One region of the Exiguobacterium sp. s150 genome, then DNA from elsewhere that is predicted to be linked to it. Evidence: riboswitches for the same ligand, from Rfam matches in the RefSeq annotation. Region 1 holds a riboswitch; the other holds the start of a gene.
The links. A riboswitch is a leader RNA that binds a small molecule or an ion and turns the genes downstream of it on or off. The one in region 1 is predicted to bind FMN.
Positions count from the first base shown of each region.

Region 2: it holds a riboswitch for FMN, as region 1 does, so the genes downstream of both, ribD (bifunctional diaminohydroxyphosphoribosylaminopyrimidine deaminase/5-amino-6-(5-phosphoribosylamino)uracil reductase RibD) here and KNP76_RS02550 (ECF transporter S component) in region 1, are expected to answer to the same signal.

Region 1 is NZ_JACSMC010000002.1:186,575-191,955, forward strand. It holds gene KNP76_RS02535 (NupC/NupG family nucleoside CNT transporter) at 1-469, shown strand, start outside; gene KNP76_RS02540 (2'-5' RNA ligase family protein) at 533-1,078, shown strand; partial or broken gene KNP76_RS16015 (nucleotidyltransferase family protein) at 1,290-1,400, opposite strand; gene KNP76_RS02550 (ECF transporter S component) at 1,530-2,117, opposite strand; FMN riboswitch at 2,279-2,420, opposite strand; gene KNP76_RS02555 (HesB/IscA family protein) at 2,518-2,874, shown strand; gene KNP76_RS02560 (NAD-dependent epimerase/dehydratase family protein) at 2,983-3,837, shown strand; gene KNP76_RS02565 (NAD(P)/FAD-dependent oxidoreductase) at 3,877-4,854, opposite strand; gene KNP76_RS02570 (NAD(P)/FAD-dependent oxidoreductase) at 5,122-5,381, shown strand, end outside.
Region 2 is NZ_JACSMC010000004.1:105,117-110,497, reverse strand. It holds gene ribH (6,7-dimethyl-8-ribityllumazine synthase) at 1-244, opposite strand, end outside; gene ribB (3,4-dihydroxy-2-butanone-4-phosphate synthase) at 244-1,425, opposite strand; gene ribE (riboflavin synthase) at 1,425-2,066, opposite strand; gene ribD (bifunctional diaminohydroxyphosphoribosylaminopyrimidine deaminase/5-amino-6-(5-phosphoribosylamino)uracil reductase RibD) at 2,047-3,129, opposite strand; FMN riboswitch at 3,282-3,424, opposite strand; gene KNP76_RS04100 (undecaprenyl-diphosphate phosphatase) at 3,517-4,329, opposite strand; gene KNP76_RS04095 (homing endonuclease associated repeat-containing protein) at 4,781-5,381, shown strand, end outside.

The sequences.
Region 1 (5,381 bases):
CCTCGCCTTGAACGTCGGTGCGATGCTTCTTGCCTTCGTTTCATTGATTGCACTCGTCAACTTGATTCTCGGTGGAATCGGTGGCTTGTTCGGATTCGGTGACCTTACGGTTCAATTGATTCTTGGTTATGTGTTTGCTCCACTCGCATTCGTCATCGGTGTTCCTTGGGCAGATGCGGTTCAGTTCGGTAGCTTCCTTGGACAAAAACTTGTCTTGAACGAGTTCGTTGCCTTCTCTGAGTTCGCACCAATCATTGGCACAGGTGAGCTTTCAGCTCGTACAGAAGCCATGACGGCGTTCGCACTCTGTGGATTCGCCAATATCTCGTCGCTCGCGATCCTTCTCGGTGGTCTTGGTGGTATGGCGCCAAACCGTCGCGGTGACATCGCACGGATGGGTGTCCTTGCGATCCTCGCAGGTACGCTTGCAAACTTGATGTCAGCGACACTCGCTGGACTCCTTCTCTAATCAAACACGGTATACTCAGAGTGATCACTTCGGTGGTCACTCTTTTTTGGGGAGGAATGACATATGTATGGAATGATAGCGCTTTTTGATGAACAAACGGAGAAACGAATTCAAGAGGTATGGGAAGGCTTGAAACAAGAAGGAATTACTTCTTATGCATATGAAGTCTCGAATCGACAACCTCATATAACATTAGCTAGTTACAGTAGTTTGAATGTTGAGGCGTATATCGAACTGATGGACAGCTACTATCAATCGAAGGAGATTGTAAATCTAACATTTAGTACGTTGGGTACGTTCATTCAATCAAGTGCACTTTTTCTTTCACCTACAATCTCATCCGGATTGAGGAGCCTCCACTTAGAGCATCATCGTATATTTGGGGAGTTTAATGATAACGCTGAGTCCTTATATTTACCGGACTCATGGATTCCGCACTGTACACTGGCAAACAGATTGTCTAAAGAAAAGATGAAAAATGCTTTTGAATATTGTACTGATATTGTAAAACCTATAGCTGGAAAAATTGTAGAGGTGGCATTAATTGAATTAGTAACACCGGTTCACGTTCGAGTATTACATAGAGTGAAATTATCCGCACAAAAGTAACAAAGCTAAGTTACTTTTGTGCATTCTTCTGTCAGGTTTGTCATATGTGACTAGGACCGATAGAAGGAATTGACCAGGAAACGGTGGGGGTTTATCGTTCCTGACGAGGTATATCCACTTCATGGAGTCTCGGCCAAGTGGCTTGCCAATTCTTTTTATTGATCCGGGCTCGATAAATATGATGGTGTGAAGAGTCGTTCGCAAAGGCCGGGGTCGGTACTTCGTAGCCGTGCGCGTCATCCCATATTTTTGCCCGCACGTATCCGGCACAAATCCACCAATCGGGTAAACCGAGCGAAGCGACGATTGTCAACAGACGCATCAGTTCCACATCAGTCTCTAAAAAATGGGTCACATCTTCAGTCGTGTTCAATCCATCTCCTCCTATTCTCTCATTAGCATAGCGTACCTATACAAAAAGCACCTAGACCGGGGTCTAGGTGCTTGTCAGTTACGCTTGAAGTTGCATGCGCTGGCGTTCGATCCACGGCTTCAATTTAATGAAGAGCGGGACGAACAATGCTGTAATCAACAACGCTTTAATGAGGTTGAACGGCAAGATTCCATAAAGGACGAGGTTCGTCTTCACAGCCGGATCGGCCATCTCAGCCATCCCGAAGAAGAACGCGTATGCCGGTAAGATGAGTAAATAGTTCAAGATTGCCAAGCTGAGCGCCATCGTGATCGTTCCGGCAAGAAGACCTGAAGCGAGCGCTTTGTTCGTTTTACGTTTATGGTAGAACCAAGCGACCGGATACATGAAGGCGACACCTGCGAAGAAGTTTGCAAGTTCACCGACCGGAACGCCGCCGCCGTTAAAGACATAATAAAGGACGTTTTTTAGAGCGACGACCACGACGCCTGCGAGTGGCGAGAAGACGATCCCGGCGACGAGCGCTGGGATGTCACTGAAGTCCACTTTTAGGAACGGTGGTAGGAAAGGCAGCGGGAAGTTAAAGAGCATCAGTACGAATGAGATCGCCCCGAGCATCGATAACGTCACCAGTGTAGTCAATCGTTTGTTGCGCGTTGTTTTCATCAAAATCTCTCCTTTTGTCGCTCCTTGATGAATGGCACCCGTCGCATAGAAAAACCCGATTGCATCATAACAATCGGGAGAGTTTACGCGCATACGAAATAGATGTTTCCCGTCGCGGAAAAGACCACGTCAAAGAAAACATCCGAATATCGGTCGGATGCCGCCATCTTCTCCCATCCAGACTATACTGTCGGCTTTCGAATCTCACGAAATCAGCAAGCAACGCCTTGCTCGCTCACGGGCTGAGAAGAACTTGTCTTCAATACCGCCGGTCGGGAATTTCACCCTGCCCCGAAGATGGAACGATTTAATTTTTTTTGTTACAGTTTAGTTATACAAGATAATCCACAAAATCTCAAGCGAGTTGACTTGAGGTTAAGATAATGAAGGAGGAGTTCAGATGATTCATTTGACAGAATCAGCGGCGCTTCAGGTCATCGATATGATGAAACAGACCGAACGCCCCGATGGACAGTATTTACGGATCAAAGTACAAGGCGGTGGGTGTACCGGTCTGTCATACGGGATGGGATTCGACGAGGAAAAGACGGACAAGGACGTCCAGTTCGACCATCACGGCGTCCGCGTCATCGTCGCCGAAGCCGACCACGGTGTCGTCGATGGCCTCGAGATCGACTACAAGCAGTCGATGCTCGGTGGCGGGTTCACGATCAAAAACCCGAACGCCATCGCGACGTGCGGTTGCGGTTCGAGTTTCCGGACGGCGACGAACGCCGGGACACCAGGAGATTGCTGAACGGGGAGGTTGCAGACATACGTCTGCGACCTTTTTTTGTTCGTAGGTTATTCCAAGGAAATGAACGGGAATATTGGAGACAGAAGGATGAAAAAGGGGGCAGGGAGGATGAGAAAAGTACTGATTTTCGGTGGATCGCGCTATTTTGGTAAACGGCTGGCGCTTCGATTGGCAGAGGCGGGAGACGACGTGACGATTGTGACGCGAGGGCAACTGCAAGTGCCGGAGGCGGAAGGCATCCGCTCCATCAAAGGAGACCGTCAATCGGTGGCGACGATGAAAGACTTGTCACGGGAACGTTACGACCTTGTGTACGACAACATCTGTTTCACGCCCTATCAGGCGAAAATCGCAGCCGATGCGTTCATGGACCAAGTCGGGAAGTACGTGCTCACGTCGACGATGTCCGTGTACGCACCCGGCGCCGAGCTGAAGGAGAGTGACTTCAACCCGCTCCATTACGACTATCATCTCGATGCCGAGCACGATTACGGTCAAGGGAAGCGGGAGGCAGAATCGTACTTCTTCAACCGGGCCTCATTCCCGGTCGCGACCGTCCGGCTCCCGATTGTGCTCGGTCCTGACGACTATACGGACCGCCTCAAGTTTTACGTCGATGCGATTCGCCGGGAAGAGCCGATCGTCCTCCATCGTCCGGAGGCGAAGATGGGCTTCATCTCAAGTTTTGAAGCGGCCGCTTTCTTGGAATGGGTCGGCCGGGCGAACGTGACCGGGCCGTTCAATGCGGCGAGCGAGGGGATCATCTCGATGGGGGCGCTCATGGAGCGAATCGGTCAGCATCTCGACAAGCCGGTTCATATCATCAAAGACGGGGAATCTTCGCCTTACGACACGGACGTCGACTATTACATGTCGATTGCCGAGGCGAAAAAGGCGGGCTTTGTTTTCACGAAACTTGATGATTGGATCGACCGGGTCATCATCCAAACGATTCGCAAATGAAAAAACGGCCTCTCATCAATCGATGAGGGGCCGAATCACTTATTTCCCGGCAAATACCGAGGTCGAATGTTGTGGGTGACGCGCCGTCGGATCGACGAGCTGCTTCACTTGGTTGATGGCAATCGGGGCTTCACCGAAGCCTGTCGCGATCAGTTTGACTTTTCCTTCGTATGTGGCGATGTCTCCGCAGGCGAAGATGCCGGCGACCGTCGTCTCCATACGTGAGTCGACACGAATCGTGTTCTTCTCGAACTCCATACCCCAGTTCTTGATTGGGCCGAGTGACGAGACGAAGCCGTAGTTACAAATCAAGTCGTCGACTTCGATGAACTTCGACGCACCGTCTTTGTCCGTCAATTCGACCGACTCGATGTGCGTCTCTCCTGAGAGTGACTCGATGTTGTACGGCGTCCAGACGTTGATTGTCGAGGCTTTCATCTGCTCGACCGTATGTTCGTGGGCGCGGAAACGGTCACGACGGTGGACGATGTGCACTTCTTTGGCGATGCCTTCAAGCATGAGCGCCCAGTCGACAGCCGAGTCGCCGCCGCCGGCGATCATGACGCGGCGATCGCGGAACTTCTCCATGTTGTCGACGAAGTAATGTAAGTTCGCATAGTCTTCGCATCCATCGAGACCGAGCGGACGTGCGGCGAATGCCCCGTTCCCGGCTGTGATGATAATCGCTTTCGTATGGTACTCATCTTTGTTCGTCGTGATGTGGAACGTGCCGTCTTCAAGGCGTTCGACCGTTTCCACCGTCTCGCCGAGGCGATAGTCCTGTTCGAACTGATCGGCTTGAGCTTTCAGTTGGTCAATCAAATCTTGGGCTTTCACTTTTGGGAAGCCGGCGATGTCGTATATATATTTTTCTGGATAGAGCGTTGATAATTGGCCGCCGAGTTGTGGCAAGCTCTCAATCAACGTCGCATCGAGTTGGCGCATACCTGCATAAAATGCAGTGAACAACCCGACTGGGCCGCCACCGATGATGATCACATCTTTCGTCGATTTCATCGAATTCCTCCTCAAAACGTATACATTTATTATAATGACAATCGTCAATTAAATCCATTCTGTACAAACATGCAACAGATTCAAAAAAAATTCAAGAAGATAAGCTTTTCCATTGAGAAATCGAAACAAAGAGCGTACAATGGCATAGAAGCAATTGTGAACATTGGTTGAACAAGGTTTAGGCTTTATTGTGAACATCTATGTGAAAAAACACACAACATGATTGTTCAAGAAAACAAATCTAAGAAACATAAGGTGGAAATGAACATGAAACGACCTAACATTGTTATTCTCGGCGCAGGTTTTGGTGGATTGATCACAGCGGTCAACCTCCAGAAGACACTTTCAGCTGGAGATGCGAACATCACGCTCATCAACAAACATGATTACCACTACCAAACGACATGGCTCCATGAGCCGGCGGCAGGGACGATGAAACCTGAGCAAGCTCGTATTTACATCAACGACGTCGTCAACCCGTCACGCGTGAAATTTGTCAAAGGGATCGTCGATCGCGTCGATACTAC
Region 2 (5,381 bases), on a different contig from region 1:
CGGCACCGAGCGTGATGACCGCGTCATACTTCTTACTCATCGCCATCTTCTTGGCGACGAGCGGGAGCTCGAACGCCCCCGGGACGAATGCCAGCTCGACGTCCTCTTGTTCGACGCCATGGCGCTTGAGCGCATCTTTCGCCCCGTCTAAGAGACGCATCGTGATCAGATCGTTGAACCGTCCGACGACGATTCCGACTTTCAAGCCTTTTCCAACCAAGTTTCCTTCAAATGTATGCATCATCATTGTTCTCCTCCAAAGTGGTTCATTTTTTGTTGTTTCGTCAGCCGATACTTCTCGTTCGCCGCATGTTCCCCAACGATGATTGGCACCCGTTCCATGACGGTGATGCCACACGCTTCGAGCGCGTCGACTTTCTCCGGGTTGTTCGTCATGAGCCGGACGGTCGTGACGCCGAGGTCGCGGAGCATCGCCGCGCTCACCCGGTAATCGCGTAAATCGGCGTGTAAGCCGAGCGCGACGTTCGCATCGACTGTATCAAGCCCTTGCTCTTGCAGTTCATACGCCTTTAGCTTATTCAACAGCCCAATCCCGCGCCCTTCTTGGCGCATGTATAAGACGACACCGCCTTCGGCCTCGATTCTCGCGAGTGCCGTGTCGAGTTGCGGTCCGCAGTCGCAGCGGTATGACCCGAACACGTCACCGGTCAGACATTCCGAATGGATACGCACGAGCGGAACGTCGCTCAGTCCGTCTTTCACGAGCGCGACGTGTTCTTCTCGGTCGAGGACGTTCCGATACCCGAGCAAGCGAAACCCGCCCTTGGCCGTCGGGAGGGTGACGTCCGCCTCGCGCGTGACGAGATCGGTCTCCATATAGCGGACGAGCGCCTCAATCGTGACGAACTTCAAGTCATGGGCTTTTGCCACAAGTTCAAGGTCAGGTACCCGGGCCATCTCCCCGTCTTCACGGATGATTTCGCAGATGACGGCGACCGGTTCACTACCGGCGAGGCGGGCCAAGTCGACCGACGCCTCCGTGTGTCCGCGTCGTACCGAGACGCCGCCTTTTTTCGCGATGAGCGGGAAGATGTGTCCCGGCCGTTGGAAATCAACGGGCCGGGCGTTGATGTTGGCGAGCTCGCGCACCGTGTGGGCCCGTTCACTCGCCGAGATGCCCGTCGTCGAGTCGACGTGGTCGACGCTGACGGTGAAGGCGGTTCCATGCGGGTCGGTGCTGTTTTCGACCATCGGCTTTAAGTCGAGCCGGACGGCGACTTCTTCAGCGAGCGAGGCGCAGACGAGCCCTTTCCCTTCCGTGATGAGGAAGTTCATCGTCTCGGCCGTCATCTTGTCGGCAAGGACGACGAAGTCCCCCTCGTTCTCTCGGTCCTCATCATCGACGACGATAATTGGGCGACCTTGCTTCAAGTCTTCAATCGCTGCTTCAATCGTGTCAAACATCACCATCCCGCCTTTCCGTATCCTTGTGACGCCAACGATTCGAGCGTCATCGGTTTTTGATTCACTAACTTCTCCATATATTTTGCCAACATGTCACATTCCAAATTGACCGTGTCCCCGGCTTGTTTCATCCCGAGCACCGTCTCACTGTACGTGTGCGGGATGAGCGAGAGCGTGAAGCCGCGTTCCGTCACATCGAACACCGTCAAACTCGTCCCATCGACCGAGATCGAACCTTTCGGGACGATATACCGGAGAAGCGACGGCTCGCAGCTGATGTCGACGTACACCGCGTTCGCGAGCGGACGTTTCTTGACGATGCGCCCGACCCCGTCGACGTGACCGGAGACGAAGTGTCCGCCGAATCGTCCGTTCGCCGGCATCGCCCGCTCCAAGTTCACACGTGTCCCCGGGCGGACGCCGTCAAGGCTCGACGCTTTGAGCGTCTCGGGCATGACGTCGACTGCGAACGTCCGCTCGTCGAACGTCGTCACCGTGAGACAGATCCCGTTGACCGAGATGCTGTCCCCGAGTTTCACGTCCTGCAAGACGATGTCACCCGTGAGCGTGAGCCTAAGCGATGGCCCGTTCCGTTTCACCGCTTTGACGCTACCGATTTCTTCAACGATTCCTGTGAACATCGGGCTCCCCCTTTCGCATGACGAGTTTGATATCGTTGCCGATCGTCTCGACAGAACGAACGTCAAATTGTTCGATTGCCTCGAGCGGTCCGTCATGATTCGAGCGATAGAACCCGGCCTTGCCACCGAAGACGCGTGGGGACTGATACATGACCCACTCGTCGATGTATCCCCCGTCTAAGAGCGACGTCACGAGCGTCGGACCGGCCTCGACGAGGAGACGGCCGATGCCGCGGGCGTACAGTTCCTCGAGCACCCGTTCGAGCGTCGTATAGTCCGCCAGTTCGACACCACGCGACTCGAGTGCCTCACGTCTCGACACATCATCGGACGTCGTATAGACGAGCACTGGTAGTTCGTTCGCCGTGCGGACGAGCTGGCTCGCGTGCGGCACGTTCAACTCTCGGTCTAACACGACACGCAGCGGTTGTTCGGTCGGCCGCTCGAGTCGCGCCGTGAGCGCCGGGTCGTCCGCGATGACGGTCCCGATTCCGGTCAACACCGCGTCGACGTTCGCCCGTAGCGCATGGACGTCGAGTCGGGCTTCTGTCCCAGTTACCCATTTGCTCTCACCTGTCTCAAGCGCGACTTTCCCGTCGAGGCTCGTCGCCGTCTTCAAGATGACGTACGGGCGCTTCGTCTCAAGCGAGCGTAGGAATGCAGGATTGAGCGCTCGCGCCTCACGCTCGAGTAGGCCAACCTCGACTTCGATTCCCGCTGCCTTCAACCGGGCAATCCCGCGACCGGCGACGAGCGGATTCGGATCTTCCATCGCGATGACGACACGACGAACGCCCGACTCGATTAAGAGGTCTGCGCACGGCGGCGTCTTCCCGTGATGCGAGCATGGCTCGAGCGTGACATAAACGGTTGAACCATACGCAGACGCCCCGGCCATCTGGATTGCGTGTACCTCGGCATGCGGCTCACCTGCCTTCAAGTGAGCACCAAATCCGACAATTCGGTCGTCTTTGACGACGACGGCACCGACGAGCGGGTTGACCCCGGTCTGTCCGTCCGCGCACTTGGCCAATTGAATGGCATGTTGCATGTACTGTTTCATAATCTCCCTCCTTGTTTCGTACAAACAAAAAAGACCTGAAGGACATGTCCTCAAGGTCTCGGTGGGAGGTGTCAGCCGTATTTGGGCAAGCCAAATAAACGTTTTCTTTACAGAAAAGCGTACGACGAACTACAGGTCGCGCGGACCTGTCGATTTTCCTTCTCCCATCCAGACTATACTGTCGGCTCTAGAGTCTCACTAGATCCACCGTTCGCACACGTGCGCCCGGGTCACGGACTTAAGGCGTTCGCCTATCACCGCCGGTTGGGACTTTCACCCGACCCCGAAGGAATATTTGTTTGTACGCCCTTACTTTAGCGCAAAAAAGAACGGAAAGCAAAGAGGAAAGTGCAAAAAAAGCGCCACTCCGAGGAACAGCGCTTCAAATCAAGCCAAGAAGAGGACGACGAGAATCCCGACCGCCCAGCAATAGAACGAGAAGTACTTGAGCTCGCCCTTGGCCATGATGTGTTGGAACCATTTAAGCGACACGGCCGTCAAGATGTATGAGGCGATGAACGCTACGATGAGCGGCCCGAACAGCTCGCGCGTCTCCGGGTTCGTGAACAGTTCCGGTCCGTCCAACACGATTGTGCCGAGACTGACCGGGATGAACATGAAGAACGAGAACCGAAGCGCCGTCTCTTGTTTGATCCCAAGAAGGAGCGCCATGACGATCGTCGCCCCCGACCGGCTAATGCCCGGGATAAGCGCGGCCGCCTGGGCGAGCCCGATCAAGATGGCATCACGGAGCGTGATTCCGCCGTCGCCCTTACTTCCCCGCATGTTGCGGATGAACCAGAGGGCGAGGCCCGTAATAATCAACGTGTATCCGACCGTTGCGACACCGCTTAGCGTCTCGCCGATCCAGTCACCGAAGACGACTCCGAGCACGCCGGCCGGCACCGTCGCCACGAGCAACAGCCCGATGAACTTGACGTCAACCATCGTGTCGTCGCTACGATCTTTTTTAAACAAGAACGTCCAAAGACTGACGACGAGGCGGACGACGTCTTTCCGATAAATCGTCAACACGGCGAGGAGCGAGGCGAAGTTAACGAAAATCTCGAACGACAGCCCCGGCAACTGAATGTTGAGCAGCTCTTGGAAGATGACCAAGTGCCCGCTCGATGAAATCGGAATCGGTTCGGTGAAACCTTGAATCACACCGAGCAATAAGTAAAATAACCAGATTGTCATATTAAATGTTCCTCTTTTCTTTTTTCACTCAATGCGGCTATTTTAGCAGACTCTATCTTACACTGACCACTCTTTGAAAAAAATCATATATTTTAAAAACTTTTATTGATTAGTCTGAAAATTAAATTTACTATAGAAGGGTACTCAACTGGTGCAAAGGCGATGACCCCATTGACCAGTTGGGTACTTTTTTGTACAAATTATTACATTTTACCCATTTATAAAACTTTTTGTTTACATTAAAACCATTTGTTATTAAATTTGTAATAGAAATGTTACCCTTTTTTCGAATTCTGAACCTGACTTTAGACCTAGTCTTCTGTTAAAACGTTACAAAGAAATTACGAAATCCACTTATGATTTCGAAAAACTGTCCGATAGTATGATTGTAGAAGCATTTTTCGTCATCATTGTCGGTTCAGATATGAGTCCATGGAAGGAGGAACCATCATTGAGTCAATCGCTATCCACTAAATCCCATCACCTGTCCACCGAACAGCAGAGGATGATCCACTGCATTCGCCTCCTCGGGGACTTGTTGAAGGAACGTCCGCGCCGCTCCGTCTATCGCCGCTTCGCGATGGAACAAAACTGGCCGTCCCCCGAGTCGATTATCCGTCAGTTCGGCTCATGGGCCGAGGCGCTCGCCATCGCCGGTTACGAATGGCACGGAGAGACGACCGTCGATCTTCCGGATAAGATGCCGAAGTATACGCGTGATGACATCATCGAGACGCTCGCGCTCTATTCGCGTGACATGGGCTCGATCATCACATTGAAAAAGTATCAGGAATGGCGGAAACTTCATCCAAAGGCCCCGAGCCATTACCACATCGTCAAGACGTTCGGGTCATGGCACGACGCCTGCGCCGAAGCCGGTCTTGAGGCGAGTGTCACCTATTCGAAGTCGGAACTGTCCGGCGCGCTCCGGGAAGCGATTCACGAGATGGGCTTCTCCCTCTCCTTCGAGGCGTATCGCGAATGGGCGAAACGAAACAACAAACCTTCGACGAAAGCCATTTTACACCGTTACGGTTCTTGGTCGGCTGCCA